DNA from 3 places in the Streptomyces sp. NPDC051172 genome. Region 1 is predicted to be linked to each of the others. Evidence: riboswitches for the same ligand, from Rfam matches in the RefSeq annotation. Region 1 holds a riboswitch; each other region holds the start of a gene.
What was found. Region 1 has a riboswitch for cyclic di-AMP ahead of AB0N07_RS26020 (peptidoglycan DD-metalloendopeptidase family protein). Riboswitches for the same ligand answer to the same signal wherever they lie in the genome.
Positions count from the first base shown of each region.

Region 1 (5,487 bases):
CCTACCAGCGCGCGTACGTCATCCCCGACGCCGACCGGGACCGGCCGGTGCTGTTCAACTCCTGGGAGGCCACCGAGTTCGACATCTCCGAGGAGCAGCAGGGCACCCTGGCGCGGCGCGCCGCGGCGATCGGCGTCGAGCTGTTCGTGGTCGACGACGGCTGGTTCGGCAAGCGCACCAGCGACCGCGCGGGACTCGGCGACTGGACGGTCAACCGGGACCGCTTCCCGAACGGCCTCAAGCCCCTCGCGGACTATGTGCACGCCCTCGGGATGCAGTTCGGCATCTGGGTCGAGCCCGAGATGGTCAACCCGGACAGCGAGCTCTACCGCGCCCACCCCGACTGGGTGCAGTTCCAACCGGGACGGAAGCGGACGGAATTCCGCAACCAGCTCGTACTGAACCTGGCCAGGGAAGACGTCCAGGAATACCTCTGGGAGCAGCTCGACGCGCTCCTCTCCAGCGCCCCGATCGACTATGTGAAGTGGGACTTCAACCGCTGCTTCACCGACGCGGGCTGGCCCGGCGAGCCCTACCCGCAGCGCCTGTGGGTCGATCATGTCCGTGCCCTGTACGCCCTGTTGGACCGGCTGCGGGCGGCCCACCCGAATGTCGCCTTCGAGTCCTGCTCGGGCGGCGGCGGCCGCATCGACCTCGGGATCATCAGCCGTACGGACCAGGTGTGGACCTCCGACAACACCGACCCGCTCGACCGGCTCGCCATCCAGCACGGCTTCAGCCAGATCCACCCCGCGCGGGTCATGGCCGCCTGGGTCACCGACAGCCCGAACACCCAGCTCAACGGCCGGATCAGCTCGCTGCGCTTCCGGTTCGTGAGCTCCATGGCCGGTGTGCTCGGGGTCGGCGGCGACCTCACCCGGTGGACCGAGGAGGAGCTCGCCGAGGCCGGCGAATGGGTGGCGCTCTACAAGGAGATCCGGCCGCTGGTGCAGCACGGCGACCTCTACCGGCTCCGGCCGCCGCGGGGCGGGCTGAGCGCGGTGCAGTACGTGCGCGGGGACGAGGCGGTCGTCCTCGCCTGGCTCCAGGCGCAGAGCCACGGCGAGCCCGTGCCGGCGCTGCGACTGCGGGGTCTCGACCCGACAGCCTCGTATGAATGCCCCGAAACAGGCGAAATCCACAGCGGTGCCGTATTGCTGCATCACGGACTGCGCACCGGATTGCGCGGTGACCTCGACGCGGCAGTTTTCCGTCTGCGGCGCATCTGAGCCTTCTGTCCGGATTGGCGCTCCTTCGGCCCCTTCATTCCAACTCGCTCCCGAATAGGGGATCCTGGAGCAGGGGTACGTGAGGAGCGTCATATCCGTGACGGTGCGTGGCGCGTCATGTCCACGTAATTCAGGTGCTTTACAAGGGCGTTTGACGGAGATGATCATCCGGGAATTCACGCAGGGTCACCGGGTTTTCTCTCACGGGATCAATAGAAACGCATTCTCGGGGAACCAGCACTTGTTCCTTTGCGTCCTGGTCGCTTACGTTCGCCACCAATCCGGACGGACGCCCAATCCTGCCGCCGCCCGGTGCCCGCAGAACTCACCCGTGAACGGCAGGAGCGGGGGACCCACAGGTACAACCGCCTGTTCCGGTCTCCGGAACGGCTAGGGGTAAAGCCGCGTCGTATGCGTGGCCGGGCATCTCCAGCCCGAACCCGACAGCTCACCTCGCAGGCGCCGGAGAGGAATTCGTCATGCCCGCGAAGGGTAAGCACCGCCGTCCGAAGCCCCAGCGCTTCACCCGCTCCATCGCCGTCGCCGGAACCGGTGGCGCCGCACTCGCTCTCCCGCTCATGGGGGCCACCGGCGCCCATGCCGTCACCACGCAGTCCGCTCCCCAGACGGTTTCGAAAAAGGCCGTCCAGTCCCTTCCGGTCGCCGAGAAGAAGACGGCCCAGAAGAGCGCCGCCGAAAATGCGGGCGTGCGGACCTATTCGGTGCGGACCGGCGACTACCTCTCGAAGATCGCCGACGAGCAGCATGTCGCCGGCGGCTGGCACAGGCTCTACTCGGACAACCGACGGGCCGTCGGCGACAACCCGTCGCTGATCCACCCGGGCCTGAAACTGACGATCGGCAGGAAGGCCGCGACGGACACCACCGAGTCGTCGCCCTCGTCCGCCTCCAAGACGTCCTCGTCAGCGGCCGAGGCGACTGCCACCAAGGCCTCCGAGTCCGCCCCCACCGGCTTCACCCTCCCGGTGATCGGCGGCACCATCGGCACCGGCTACCACGTGGCCGGCAGCATGTGGTCCAGCGGGTACCACACGGGCGTCGACTTCGTCGTCCCGACCGGCACCTCCATCAAGTCCGTGGGCGCGGGCACCGTCGTCTCCGCGGGCTGGGGCGGCGCCTACGGCAACCAGGTCGTCGTCAGGCTCGCCGACGGCTACTACGCCCAGTACGGCCACATGTCCCAGATCTCCGTCTCGGCCGGCCAGACCGTGGCGGAGGGCCAGCAGCTCGGCCTCTCCGGCGCGACCGGCAATGTGACCGGCCCGCACCTGCACTTCGAGATCCGTACCACGCCCGACTACGGCTCCGACGTGGACCCGGTCGCCTACCTCCGCTCGAAGGGCGTCGGCGTCGGCTGACCTCCCCTCGGAACCACCTGCCTGACACGCCGCCGAAGGCCGGACCTCGATCCCCGGGTCCGGCCTTCGACGGTCTGGTTCGGACAGAGGCTCGAAGGGCCGTACGTCATCCAGTACACGGCGACGCCCGTCTCGGAAGGCGGCGCGAACGACCGCGTGTCCGACCTCGACAACATCTGGAACGCCACCGACGTCCGCTCCCCGGACGACCTCTTCGCCACCCACCGCGGCGGGGCGCCGGCCGAGTACGACTGCCTCAGGACGTACTACGTGTGCTACGGCGCCAACACGAACACCACGACCCGGCTGCGCCGTCACGTCGGGGAGCCCGGGGTCCGCCCGCTGATCCACGACTACACGGAGCCGCTCCTGGTCGCGAGCCGTACACAAGGGGCCACTTCGCCTTCCGGACCACATGGAGCCATTTCCGCATCGCCGACTTCAGGGTCTGGCGGCCCGCCCCACAACATCGCTGACGCGTCAACATCTCTGGTCGGAGGGTTATTCCGAGCTTGGTGAACACTTTAGAAGTGGCCTATCTCACCGCGCGTCAACCCTTTCCTACGGTCGCGTAGGTCACATTCAAAGGTGAATCATGGTCGATGTGGCAGACGATTCGAAGAGTGACAGCAGATCAGAGATCGGGTCGTACGTTGCGGTGGGGGACAGCTTCACCGAGGGCGTCGGCGACCCCGGCCCCGACGGGGCGTTCGTCGGTTGGGCCGACCGGTTCGCGGTGCTTCTCGCCGACCGGCGACCCGAGGGCGACTTCAGATACACGAACCTCGCCGTGCGCGGCAAACTGCTCGACCAGATAGTGGAGGACCAGGTTCCGCAGGCCGTCGAACTGACGCCGGACCTGGTCTCCTTCTGTGCGGGCGGCAACGACATCATCCGTCCCGGCACCGACCCCGACGAGGTCGCCGAGCGCTTCGAGCGGGCGGTGGCCCGGCTCACCGAAATCGCCGGCACGGTCATGGTGACCACCGGCTTCGACACCCGTGGCGTCCCCGTGCTCAAGCACCTGCGCGGCAAGATCGCCACCTACAACGGTCATGTCCGGGCCATCGCCGACCGGTACGGCTGTCCCGTGCTCGACCTGTGGTCCCTGAAGACCGTTCAGGACCGCAGGGCGTGGGACGGCGACCGCCTCCATCTCTCACCCGAGGGGCACACGCGCGTGGCGCTGCGCGCCGGACAGGTCCTCGGCCTCGAGGTGCCGGCCGACCCCGACCAGCCCTGGCCGCCGCTCCCGCCGCGCGGCACCCTCGAGGTACGACGGGACGACGTGCAATGGGCGCGCGAGTACCTGGTGCCGTGGATCGGCCGCCGGTTGCGCGGCGAGTCGTCCGGGGACCACGTCACGGCGAAGGGCGCACTGTCGCCGGACGACATCAAGATGCGGATCGCCTCGGTGGCCTGACGGGCGCCTGAAACCGTGCTGGGCGGGGCGCTCGTGATGGCTTGACAGCGGCCCTCGCTGCGGCGGGCGGTGAAGCGGTCCGGTGGCACGAGCCCCGCCGAGTGCGGGGGCTCAGTGCTCCGAAGCCGTCAACGCCGCCCGCTCCAGCCCCAGTTCACGGGCCAGCGCGTCGTCCACCCACTCCTGCGCCCGCGCCCGCGGCACGGCACCCGCGTACGAAGTCAGCTGCACGGCGAGCCCGTCGAGCAGGGCGGTCAGCCGCAGGGCCGCGCCATGCGGGTCCGGGCAGTCGAACTCGCCCGCGGCCACGCCCTCCGTGACGACCTCGGCGATCGCCGCCTTCCACTGCTTGTCGAGGTCGCGCGTGACCTCCTGCAGCGCGGGCTCGCGCAGCGCCGCCGCCCAGCCCTCGATCCACAGCCGCCAGCCCTTGGCCTGGCCCGTGGGTGCGTACCAGCGCACCGCCGACCGCAGTCGCCGCAGCGCCGTCGTACGGCGGCCGAGAAGCTTGCGCAGATGCGCGAGGTCGTCCTCGGCCGCGAAGGTGAACGCGGCGGCGACCAGCTTCTCCTTGGTGGAGAAGTGGTACAGCACCAGCGCGTTGCTCACGCCGAGCGCTGAGGCGACGTCGGCGATCCGGACCGCCGCCACACCCCGCGCCTCGATCTGCCCGATGGCGGCCCGCAGCAACTCCTCGCGCCGCTCGGCCACACTCAACCGCACTCTCGCCACGAGGTCACCCTATTCCGTCGCCGCTGGAGACGCCGGGGAGAGGCCAGCGCTTGGCGGGTTCGAGAGGGTGCGCCGTACGGCCGTACGCCTGCTGGTACTTTTCCGGGCGGCCGGGTTGTCCGGCACACGTGCTCGGACCGTCGTCACCGGTACCAGCCGAAGCGTTCCGCTATCACCGGCAGCCGGTCCGCGACGATGGCGTGCGCGGCCGCCCGCGGGCTCGTCCCGTCGGCCTCCGCGCGGGCCAGCATCTGCTCGGTCAGGGCGCGCATCGAGCGGCGGGTGTGGGCGAACGCCTCCTGGGCGTCCGGGCCGATGTCGCCGAACAGGGTCCACCACCACCAGGCGTTGGTCCCGGAGTTGACGACCACGTCCGGCAGTACGGTCACCCCGCGCGCGGCCAGCAGCTCCTCCGCCTCGGGCAGTACGGGCATGTTGGCCGCCTCGACGATCCAGCGGGCGGTGATCCGCTCCTGGTCGGCGGTGTCGACCGCGTACGAGACCGCCGCGGGCACGAGCACCTCGGCCTCCGCCGACAGCCAGGCGTCGCCGGGCAGTTCACGGTCGCCGGGGCGCAGGGCCGCACGGTCCACGGTGCCGTACGCGTCCCGCGCGGCGAGCAGCGCCTCGACGTCGAGGCCGGCCGGGTTGGCGATGGTGCCCTTGATGTCGGCGACGGCGACGACGGTGAGCCCCGCGCGCGCGAGGAAACGCGCCGTCGCCC
Region 1 is NZ_JBFBBE010000046.1:9,252-14,738, reverse strand. Features, by position in the region: gene AB0N07_RS26025 (alpha-galactosidase) at 1-1,229, shown strand, start outside; cyclic di-AMP (ydaO/yuaA leader) riboswitch at 1,537-1,704, shown strand; gene AB0N07_RS26020 (peptidoglycan DD-metalloendopeptidase family protein) at 1,709-2,608, shown strand; partial or broken gene AB0N07_RS26015 (DUF6250 domain-containing protein) at 2,675-3,084, shown strand; gene AB0N07_RS26010 (SGNH/GDSL hydrolase family protein) at 3,204-4,031, shown strand; gene AB0N07_RS26005 (TetR family transcriptional regulator C-terminal domain-containing protein) at 4,143-4,763, opposite strand; gene AB0N07_RS26000 (Glu/Leu/Phe/Val dehydrogenase dimerization domain-containing protein) at 4,907-5,487, opposite strand, start outside.

Region 2 (5,487 bases), on a different contig from region 1:
CTGGCGCTGGGTGCTGTTCGTGAACGTCCCGATCGGCGCGCTCATCGCTCTCGCCGCACCCCGCTGGATCAAGGAGTCCGAACGCCATCCGGGCCACTTCGACATCGCCGGCGCGCTGACCTCCACCGTGGGCATGGTGCTGCTGGTCTACGGGTTCATCCGAGCCGCCCAGGAGGGCTGGCGGGACGCCCTCACGCTGGCCTCGTTCGCCGCGGCGGTCGTGGTCCTGGCGCTGTTCATCCTGGTCGAGAGGGGCTCCCGACAGCCCATCACCCCGCTGCACATGTTCGCCGACCGCAACCGCGCGGGCACCTACGGCATCATGCTGAGCCTGGCCGCGGCGATCTTCGGCATGTTCTTCTTCCTCACGCTGTTCGTGCAGGACGTCCTGGGCTTCAGCCCGCTGCAGGCCGGGCTCGCCTTCCTGCCGGTCAGCGCGGTCATCGCGGTCGGCGCGGCGCTCGCCTCGCGGTTCCTGCCCAAGTTCGGGCCCAAACCCTTCATGGTGGTGGGCGCCGTTCTCGCGGCGGCGGGTCTGGCCTGGCTGACCCTGACCGACGTCCACTCCACCTACGCGGGCAGCATCCTCGGCCCGATCTGCGTCTTCGGCCTGGGCATGGGCATGGAGTTCGTCTCCCTCACCCTCATGGCGCTGTCCAACGTCCCCGTCCGGGAGACCGGCGCGGCCTCCGGACTCCTCAACGCAACGCAGCAGGTGGGCGGTTCGCTCGGCCTGTCCATCCTGGTCACCATGTTCGGCACGGCCGGCACCCACGAGGCCCACAAGCAGATCCCGCGCTTCCTGGCCCAGGCCACCCCGGCCGAACGCCTGCGCTTCAGGCACACCGGGCAGCTCCCGAGCCCCTGGTCCGACCACGTGCTCACGTCAGGGATCTCGGCGGCCTTCATCATGGCAGCGATCTTCGCCGTCCTCGCCGCCCTGATCGCCCTGGTCGTCATCCAGGTCCGCCCCTCCGACCTGGAACGACTCAAGGGCGGGACGGGGCCCCCGCCGGGCTGACGCTCCTCAGCCGACTGAGACCGTCTGCCCGCCCCACTCCTCCGGCGCAATGTCCGCGAGGGTCTCCGAGAACGTCCACTGATGGCCCGCGAGGTCCTCGGCCGTGTACTGGCGTTCCCCGTACTCGAAGTCGGTGGGTTCCATGACGATGCGTGCGCCGTGTGCCCGGGCCTGTTCGCAGTGGGCGCGGGCGTCTTCGACGCGGACCGTGACCGAGTGAGTGACCTCGCCGGGGCGCGGGGGACGGCGGTCCTTGCGGGTGTCCCCGACGATCACGGCACCGTCGCCGAACCCGAGCTGCGCGCGGTGGTCCTCGCCGATCCGTACCCGTTCCACGAACCCGAAGGCCGCACCGAGCCAGGCGACCGCCGCGCGTACATCGGGGTAGATCAGGACGGGGATGACGGTCGAGGAGGGGATGGAGCGGTTCGGCTTCATGGCCGACTCCCTGTCATCGGGAACCTGTTGCCGGAATACCCGGCCTCGGAAAAGGAGAGGCGGGGTGTGCGCCGGTTGTGCCAGGCTAGCCGGTCGGTTCATGCCTGCGCCGTGCGCCCACGAGTCCGCCATGGGAGTGTCGGTGACCGTGTCTCGTCTGGCTCCGTTGCTGGAGCAGTTCGACTTCGCCTGTGGGCGTCTGGCCGCCCGGCTGACCGGGCCGGTGATGGACAGCGGCGACGGTTCGGACACCGAGGTCGGGCCCATGACCGACGAGGAGTACCTCTGGGAGCCGGTGGCGGACTGCTGGTCGGTGCGGCGAAGGGCGGACGGGCCCGGACCGCGCGCCACCCTGCTGGCCGGTGCCGCGGACGGAGACTGGGGACGTGACGCGGCGTCCTACCCGCATCCGTGGCCACCGCCCTTCACCACCATCGCGTGGCGGCTGAGCCACCTCAGCGAGATGCTGACCCTCCGCGCCGATCACACGGCAGGCACCCACCGCCTCACCCGGGACGACTACCTCGTCAGCGGGGACGTGGCAGCGGCCGTCGCCGCCTTCGACGCCGGAGTCACGGCCTGGCGGGAGGCGCTGCTGAACAGCGGCGACGCGGCACTCGACAAGGTCGGCCACTGTACGTATCCGCACGGCAGCGACGCGGAAGAGCCCTTCGTCGACATCGTGTGGTGGGTCAACCAGGAAGTCCTGCACCACGGGGCCGAGATCGCCCTGCTGCGCGACCTGTACCGCGCGCCGGCCCTGACCGCGCCGCCACGGGTCACGGCGTGGGAATCAGCCCCACCTGCTGGGCCCGCAGGACCGTGCTGATGCGGTCACGGGTACCGGCGCTCCCGGAACCGGAGCCACAGGCGGCCGTTGCGAATGCGGTCATGCGTCACAGGATGTTGTGGAGTGCCTGTGGCTGAAAAGGAGGAGGTCACCGACTTCCGTCGGCGGCCTCCTCCTGGTTCAGTGAGCCGTTGGTGTCACATGGGGCGTACTGCGATACGGACCGCGGCTTCGCCTGCGTAGTGGACCGAGTCCTCGCGGATGACCGCGCCCGGACCCGGTGCGTGAATCATCAGGCCGTTGCCGGTGTAGATGCCGACGTGGCTGAAGTTGTCGTTGAAGAAGATCAGGTCTCCGGGGCGGCTCTCGGCCAGGGGAATCACGGTGCCGGCGCCCGCCTGCTCGTACGGGGTCCGTGGCAGGGTGACCCCCGCGGCCCGCCAGGCGGCCTGGGTGAGCCCGGCGTTGTCGTACGACTCCGGCCCGACCGCACCCCACAGACACGGCCTGCCGATCTGTGCACGGGCGAAGTCGATCGCCCTGTCGGCCTTGGTGGCGGTGGGCGTAACGGTTGCGGGCACACCCGTGTCGAGGACGGACGGCTGCATGGTCCAACCCCCGGCCTGAGGTATGCCGGTGTCGAGCACGGACGGCTGGGTGCGCCATTCCTCCACGGCGGGTACGCCCGTGTCCAGCACGGAAGGCTGCATGCGCCACTGCTCGACCGCGGGTACGCCGGTGTCGAGGACGGACGGCTGCATCAGCTGTGCCCCGGCCGGGGGCAGGCCAGTGTCGAGGACCGTCGGCTCCTGCAGCCGCCACGCTTCCTCGGCCGCCGGGCGGGTCTGTTGCGCCTGGTCCTGCCGGGGGAGCTGGGCCGGCACGGCCCCGACAGCCGGGCGCGGTGCGGATGTCTGCCGGGCGGTGTACCGGTACAGCAGCTCGCTGGCCGCCGCGATCTTGCGCTGATTCTGCTCCTTGGACCTGCGCAGGGAGGTCTGCCTGGACTCGGGGGCCGCAGCGGGCAGCGCGGAGGCGGCCTCCTGTCGGGGCAGCGGGATGGCGGGGAGCGCAGCCGTGGGGCCGGCGGTCAGCTCGGCCACCGTACGGCGGGACTCCGCGGAGGTCAGCTCGGCCACGGGCCGGGCGGTCGCCTCCAGCTCAAGGGCGGTGCTGCGGCTGTCCGCCGGGCGCGCGGTCCGGGGCTCGGCCCGGCGGTCCGGCATACGGTCGGCCGGCAGCAGCGCAGGCACCGTCGGACCCAGCGAGGCGCGGGCTCCGTCGAACCACCGCCGGGACACCGAGTCGAGTGCCGGATCCGAGCGGCCGCGCTCGCGGGGCGGGGCGGCGGGCGGCCGCGCTCCCAGCAGCTGGGCCCGGGTGAAGTTGTAGTTGCCGGTGTCGGACTCGGCCTGGTCGTAGAGGCTGCTCACCCGCTGCCGGACGGCCTCGCGGCTGGGCCCCTCGTCGCCCGTCGTCGGTGCGGCGTCGGCGGTCTGCGAGAACAGGGCCACCGAGGTGAGGGCGGCGGTCGCGAGAGCGGAATTGCGCATGCCGGGAAGGCCCGAGCCTGCGGTGCGCGATGGTCGATCCGGCGCCATGGGAGCCGTACTCCTTCCGTACTCCGCCTACCGAGTTAGCTGTCGGGTTCGGGCGGTCGGTTCCGGAAGGCATGCCCTACGGCCCCTGCCTGGCGGGCAGTTGGGCCGATTCACCCCGTCGTTCGGTTGGGTCCCCGGTTCCGGCTGCCACAGGGGCGTACCGGATTCGGCGGAGGCCGCGCGTCCCGGCGGGGTTCGCCGGAGGAACTCGTGCGGCCTGACGACACGCTAGCCAACTTGTGCGGCTCGTGTGAAGGTTGAAGGCCGGAATGTCCGATACGCTTCTGTGACCTTCGTCGTGACGTGCCGTCAGATCCGTGCGTTGTGCACACAGTGGATCCGGACGGCAACCGTCCGTTGCGAACGGGCCGCGTCAGGCCCGCGGGCCCTCGCTGCGAGCCTCACGCTCGGCGTCGCGCTTCTTGATGCGCGCCGCCTCCTTGCGGACCTCCGCCTGGGTGGCGCGCTCCTTCTGCAGCCACTCGGGCTGTTCCTGCTTCAGGGCCTCGATCTGCTCGGTGGTGAGCGCCTCGGTGATCCCGCCCCGGGCGAGACCCGCGATGGAGACGCCCAGCTTCGCCGCGACCACCGGACGGGGGTGCGGACCGTTTGCCCGCAGCTCGCGCAGCCACTCGGGCGGCTCGGCCTGGAGCTGGTCGAGCTCGGCTCGTGAGACGACGCCCTCCCGGAACTCGGCGGGGGTGGCCTCGAGGTACACACCCAGCTTCTTCGCCGCGGTCGCGGGCTTCATCGTCTGGGTGCTCTGGTGCGACTTCATGCCGTCCAGGGTATCGAGCATGTGCGAGTCCTCCGACCACGGCCGGTAGCCTGGCCTGGTGACAGGCTCGGAAGAACCCCAGGCGTTCCGGCTTGCGTACGTCCCGGGAGTGACGCCCGCCAAGTGGGTGCGGATCTGGAACGAGCGCCTGCCCGACATCCCGCTGAACCTCCTCGCCGTACCGGCCGCCGAGGCATCCGACGTGCTGCGCGCGGGCGGGGCCGACGCGGGACTCGTACGGCTGCCGGTCGACCGTACGTTCTTCAGCGCGATCCCGCTCTACACCGAGACGACGGTCGTCGTCGTCCCCAAGGACCATGTGATCACGGCGGCGGACGAGGTGACCGTCGAGGACCTCGCGGACGAGGTGCTCTTCCACCCCCTCGACGACGTCTTCGACTGGGACCGGCCGCCGGGCGAGCCCGCCTTCGAGCGCCCCGCCACCACCGAGGACGCCGTGGAACTCGTCGCGGCGGGCGTCGGCCTCCTGGTCGTCCCCCAGTCGCTGGCCCGTCTGTACCACCGCAAGGACCTCACGTACCGGCCGCTGGTGGACGGCCCCGCGTCGAGCATCGCCCTGGCGTGGCCCGAGGAGGCGACCACGGACCTGGTCGAGGACTTCATCGGAATCGTCCGCGGTCGCACGGCCAACAGCTCCCGCGGCCGCAAGGCGGCGACACCGGAAACGAAGGGCAAGGCGGGCGACACGACCGGCGCCCGGCGCAAGCCCGCGGCGGCAAAGGTGACCGGAAAAACGGCTGGGAAGTCGGCGGGGAGCAACCCGAGGGCCGGATCCGACGTCTCCAAGGGCGCCAAGCGAAGGAAGCCCCGCCGCCGGGCATAGCCTCCCTCGGGGCGG
Region 2 is NZ_JBFBBE010000019.1:75,605-81,091, forward strand. Features, by position in the region: gene AB0N07_RS14415 (MFS transporter) at 1-1,021, shown strand, start outside; gene AB0N07_RS14420 (VOC family protein) at 1,028-1,459, opposite strand; gene AB0N07_RS14425 (DinB family protein) at 1,602-2,288, shown strand; gene AB0N07_RS14430 (C40 family peptidase) at 2,447-3,802, opposite strand; cyclic di-AMP (ydaO/yuaA leader) riboswitch at 3,859-4,032, opposite strand; gene AB0N07_RS14435 (DUF5997 family protein) at 4,224-4,628, opposite strand; gene AB0N07_RS14440 (LysR family substrate-binding domain-containing protein) at 4,687-5,472, shown strand.
Region 2: it holds a riboswitch for cyclic di-AMP, as region 1 does, so the genes downstream of both, AB0N07_RS14430 (C40 family peptidase) here and AB0N07_RS26020 (peptidoglycan DD-metalloendopeptidase family protein) in region 1, are expected to answer to the same signal.

Region 3 (5,487 bases), on a different contig from region 1:
GCGGCCTTGCGCCGACCCGCGCGCAGGTCGTCGGCCTCCTCGGCGGTCATGCTGTCGTCGGATTCGTACGGTGCCATGTGTGCACTACCTCCGTCGTCGGCGGCGGCTTGTCCAACCCGTGTGTTTCTGTTGTCCACCCCGAGCCGCCATTCTCACCCGAATCGGTGATCAGTGGTGATTTCCGTGGTTTCCATCTCACCAAATCGGCCAGGAGTAAGCGTCAGCCCCGGGGGCCAACTCCGTGTACATCTGGGGTATGACGCGAGAGGGCGACGCCCGCCCCGACCCGTAGGGGTCGTAGGGGGAGGACGCCGCCCGCCCGAGGTGAGCTCCCGTCAGTTCTGCAGGAAGACGTAGTCCGCCCGGTACGGGACTCCTGCGATCGCGCCGGGCGTGCAGGACCCGGCCGGGGCCACTCCGCCCACGGTGTTGAGCCGCAGGATCTCGGTGGTGTTCGCGAGCAGGCCGTGGCGCTTGCCGGACCGGGTGGCCTTGAGGTCGAGCTCGGGGATGTTGCCGTCGCCGTTCGGCGTCTTGGACAGGACGGCCCCGGTCACCGCACTTCCGTCCGGTGCGACCCACTGCGGTGTACCGGAGTCGGGCGCGACGAAGGAGTGCCGGATGCCGCCGCCGAGCAGGGCGCCGACGTCCCGCTGGGCGAAGGCGTAGCCGCCGCCGGCGGCGGGCTTGCACTCGTAGATCTGCTTGCCCTTGATCACGGACGCCTGGAAGTTGTGCAGGGCGTCACGGAAGTCGAAGGCGGCGACGCTGACCTTGTGGAGCTGGCCGCGGACGGCTCCGCCGGGGAACCCTGTGGTGTGCAGGTTGGCGTAGAACGAACCGGGGTCGGACTTGAGAGCGGCGAGCAGGGCGGCGTCCTTGACCTGGACCGTGCCGGTGACGCTGTGCCGCTTGCTGTGCTTCAGCAGGTCGGTGAAGTCGACCTTGACGCCGCCGTTGGTGCCCTTGGCGCCCTGGTGGATGTGGAGCATGGTCGGTTTGCCGGTGCCGCGCCAGGTCACGGCGACGGACACCTTGTCGTCCTGCACCTTGATGAACTCGAGACCGGCGCCGTCCTGGTCGCCGACGGCCGGGCCGCCCGCCACGGGCACCTCGTCGGCCCCGCGCAGACTGGCAGCCAGAAGGGTTCCCCCGGTGCCGTCGGACACGACACCGGTGGCGTGGGCCGGGATCACCGCGGCGGCGATCCCGCCGGCGGCGGCCACCGCGACAGCTGTGGCCACCAGGCTCTTACGGCGCTTCGAGAACGTCGCATTCATGCCCATGATTCTTTTTTTCTCCCCGTAGACCGGCCGACACCCCCTGCGTCGGCCTTCCGGGTATGACTACGGAAGCGATCTCATTCTGGATTCAGTCCAGATATATGACGTGCATCACATCGCCTGGAGCGCAGCTCAGAGGCCGCTCGGCCGACGGCTCAGCCGGCCCGGTGCACCACGGCGTCGCACATCTCCATCAGCGCGAGCTTGGCATCGCACTCCGGCAGCGGGGCCAGGGCCGCTCGCGCGTCCTCCGCGTACCGCACCGTGTCCCGCCGCGCCTGCTCCAGCGCAGGGTGCGCCCGCAGTCCGGCGAGCGCCTCGGCATGCCGCGCGTCGTCGCTCAGGTCGGAGTCCAGCAGCTCGCACAGGGCGATGTCCTCGGCAAGACCCAGCCGGGCCGCCCGCTCCCGCAGCCGCAGCACCGGAAGCGTGGGGACTCCCTCGCGCAGGTCGGTGCCCGGGGTCTTGCCGGACTCGCGCGACTCGGAGGCGATGTCCAGTACGTCGTCCGCCAGCTGGAAGGCGACTCCCAGCCGCTCCCCGTACTGCGTCAGCACGTCCACGACCGTCTCGTCGGCGCCCGACATCATCGCCCCGAAGCGGCACGACACGGCCACCAGCGAGCCCGTCTTGCCGCCGAGGACGTCCAGGTAGTGGTCGACCGGGTCCCGTCCGTCCTGCGGCCCCGCCGTCTCCAGGATCTGCCCGGTGACCAGGCGCTCGAACGCCTCGGCCTGCACCCGGACCGCCTCGGGCCCGAGGTCGGCGAGGATGTGCGAGGCGCGCGCGAACAGGAAGTCGCCGGTGAGGACCGCCACCGAGTTGCCCCAGCGGGCGTTGGCGCTGTCGACGCCACGCCGCACGGCGGCCTCGTCCATCACGTCGTCGTGGTACAGCGTCGCCAGATGGGTCAGCTCCACCACCACGGCCGACGGCACGACCCCCGGCGCATACGGGTCACCGAACTGGGCGGCGAGCATCACGAGCAGCGGGCGGAACCGCTTCCCGCCCGCCCGCACCAGGTGCTGGGCGGCCTCCGTGATGAAGGGCACCTCACTCTTGGTGGCTTCGAGCAAACCTTCCTCGACGGCCGCCAATCCGGCCTGGACATCGGCTTCCAGAGCCTGGTCCCGCACGCTCAGCCCGAACGGCCCGACGACGGTCACGAGGGGTCTCCTGTCTGCTGGTGTCTACTGGCGGTTACACGGTTTGTCGATAGGTCGCTGACATCACTCAAGTCAGCGTATCCGGTCACCTTTCGATCACCGATGCCACCCACCCGTCCAGCCCGGGCGGTATCGGATCACGGCCGGTATGTTTTTGATCAACTGATAAGAACGGATATCTACCGACTTGTCTATCGGGGTGTCGGCCGACCCGCCTCTCGGCGTGCCCCCCGGCGCGTCCGTACGAGTCGGCACGCCCGATCGCCCCTCCCTCACGAAACGACTCACGAGGACCTCCGGATCCCGGCGCGGGGTGCTCGACGGGCGACCGCCATGACAACGACGTGCACCACACGCCAGGTTCCGTTTTCGCCCCCCAATGAGGCGATGAGCTGCTGGTTGACCACTAGTTGGGGCCATTGCCCCTTTTTGCCGTTCTTGCGGATGCCGGTGACTTGACTCACACGGCGGTGCGGGCCGACGAGCGCCACCCTCTCACCGCTTCCCCTTCCCCGTACGCGAGTTGAACCTTGGCAACCGCAAAGGATCAAGTGCCCCATAAGCCTCAGACCAAGGTCAAGAGGCGTGATCTGTGAACTCGACACTTGTTCCCGTCATGTGCTCTCGCATACGTTCCCGGCCTGTCGGGTGGACGCCGAATCCTGCCGCCGCCCGGGAACAACCATCGACCAACTGACTCGCACGGCAGGAGCGGGGGAACCAGGTAGGCCGCCGGGCCGGGCATCGTCCCTGACCGGCTAGGGGTGAAGTCGCGCTGCCGTACGGCTGCGCGGCCGGGCATCTCCCCGCCCGAACCCGACAGCTCACCTCGCAGGCGCCGGAGAGGATCCCGCCATGCCTGCAACAGGTCAGCACCGTCGTCCCAGAAGCAACCGCCTCGCTCGCAAGCTCGCCGTCACCGGTACGGGCGTCGCCGTTCTCGCCCTCCCGCTCATCGGCGCGAACAGCGCGTCCGCGGCCACCCCGACCGTGGCCAGCGTGAAGTCGATGGGCTACGCCGACAACCTCGACGGCTGGATCCGGGGCGCCCTCCAGGTCATGCAGCAGAACGGAATCCCGGGGACGTACAACGGCATTTACCGCAACATCATCCGCGAGTCCTCGGGCGACCCGGCCGCCATCAACAACTGGGACTCGAACGCGGTCGCCGGCACCCCCTCCAAGGGACTGCTGCAGGTCATCGACCCGACGTTCCTCGCCTACCACGTGCCCGGCACGGCGATGAACCCCTTCGACCCGATCGCGAACATCACGGCCGCCTGCAAGTACGCCGCCGCGCGGTACGGGTCGATCGACAACGTCTTCGGCGCCTACTAGGCGCTCCCGGGGAAGTGCCTCGACGGGCCGTTCGTCGCATCCGGCACCCTGCTCACAACCCCTCGAGTTGCCCGAGCTCCACGAGTTCGTCGAGCTCCCCGAACTCGACGAACAGTCGCTCGAGGACGACGGCGATGCCGTCGTCCTCGTTCGACAGGGTGATCTCGTCGGCCACCGCCTTGAGTTCGGGGTGGGCGTTGGCCATGGCGACGCCGTGGGCGGCCCAGTCGAACATGGGGATGTCGTTCGGCATGTCGCCGAAGGCGATGGTCTGCTGCGGGCCGAGTCCCAGGTGTGCGGCGGCCAGTGCGAGGCCCGTCGCCTTGGTGATGCCGCATGGCTGGAGTTCGACGGTCCCCGGCCCCGACATGGTGACGGTGGCCAGCGAACCCACCACCGAGCGCGCCGTCGCCGCCAACTCGTCGTCGGACAGGTCGGGATGGCGCAGCAGCACCTTGCTGATGGGTTCGCACCACAGGTCGTCGCGCCGGTCGACCCGGACCGCGGGCAGCGTCGGATGCGGCATCAGATAGCCCGGTTCGATGAGCGTGAGTCCCTCCACACCGTCCTGGTCGACAGCCGCGTACACCTGGCCCACCTCGGCCTCGATCTTGCCGAGGGCGGTCTCGGCCAGCTCCCGGTCCAGGGTGACGGACCACAGCAGACGGTCCGCGCCCACGTCGTACACCTGCGCGCCCTGCCCGCACACCGCGAGCCCCCTGCCGCCCAGTTGGTCGAAGAGCGGCCGCACCCTGGGGGCCGGCCGGCCCGTCACGACCAGGTGCCGGGCGCCGGCCCCGGCGACCCGTGCGAGAGCGGCGAGGGACCGGTCGGAGAGCGTGTCGTCGCCTCGGAGCAGCGTGCCGTCCAGGTCGGTGGCGATGAGTGCATATGCGGTGGGTGCGGCCATGATCAGAGAATACGGACAGGACGCCCCACCGACTCATCGTGAACCGGACGACGGCCGATTGCCCCACCGTCCCTCACTCAACTCCCTTATCCTTATGGGCTCTTCATCGTCAGGCAAGAGCCCGCTGCCGCTGCCTAGCCGTGCGCTGCCGCCAGGTGTTTTGCCAGCCTCGGAGAGGCGAACTCGGTGCCGCACACGAAGCGCATCACCGGGCCGTACGACGCCGCGGCCGGCAGGCCGGTGAAGTACAGGCCGGGGACCGAGGAGACGTACCCCGCGCCCAGTTTGGGTGTGCCGCGGCTCACCGCGAGACGCGTGCGCAGTTCGTGGCCGAGGAAGTCCATGGCCGCGATGTCCACCCGGTATCCGGTGGCCGCGATGACATGGTCCGCGGACATGTCCAGGATGCGGCCGGCGTGGGTGCGGACCGTCAGCTTCGGGCTGCCGTCGGCCGCATCCGCCCGCACGATCCGGTCGACCTCGCTGACCTGCACCTTCCCCTCGAAACGATCGCGCAGCCACCATGCGCCGAGCGGACCGAGGACGCGCCGCACCAGGTAGTGGCGGGCCTCGGCCGGCAGATAGCGGTAGGGGTGCGGATAGTAGCTCAGGGCCCACAGGGACCAGGCGCGGCCGAACGGCGACTCGGGGCGCAGCTTCGGCTGCTTCCACGGCGGTGCGCCGAAGGCGACCCTGCCGCGGCCGCGGGAGACCACCCGCACCTGTGCGCCCACCTCCGCCGCCAGCGCCGCCGTCTCCAGCGCGGACTGGCCGGCGCCGATCACGATCA
Region 3 is NZ_JBFBBE010000012.1:138,602-144,088, reverse strand. Features, by position in the region: gene AB0N07_RS10175 (outer-membrane lipoprotein carrier protein LolA) at 1-77, opposite strand, end outside; gene AB0N07_RS10170 (CHRD domain-containing protein) at 336-1,280, opposite strand; gene AB0N07_RS10165 (polyprenyl synthetase family protein) at 1,439-2,449, opposite strand; cyclic di-AMP (ydaO/yuaA leader) riboswitch at 3,126-3,300, shown strand; gene AB0N07_RS10160 (transglycosylase SLT domain-containing protein) at 3,305-3,787, shown strand; gene AB0N07_RS10155 (HAD family hydrolase) at 3,840-4,697, opposite strand; gene AB0N07_RS10150 (FAD-dependent oxidoreductase) at 4,832-5,487, opposite strand, start outside.
Region 3: it holds a riboswitch for cyclic di-AMP, as region 1 does, so the genes downstream of both, AB0N07_RS10160 (transglycosylase SLT domain-containing protein) here and AB0N07_RS26020 (peptidoglycan DD-metalloendopeptidase family protein) in region 1, are expected to answer to the same signal.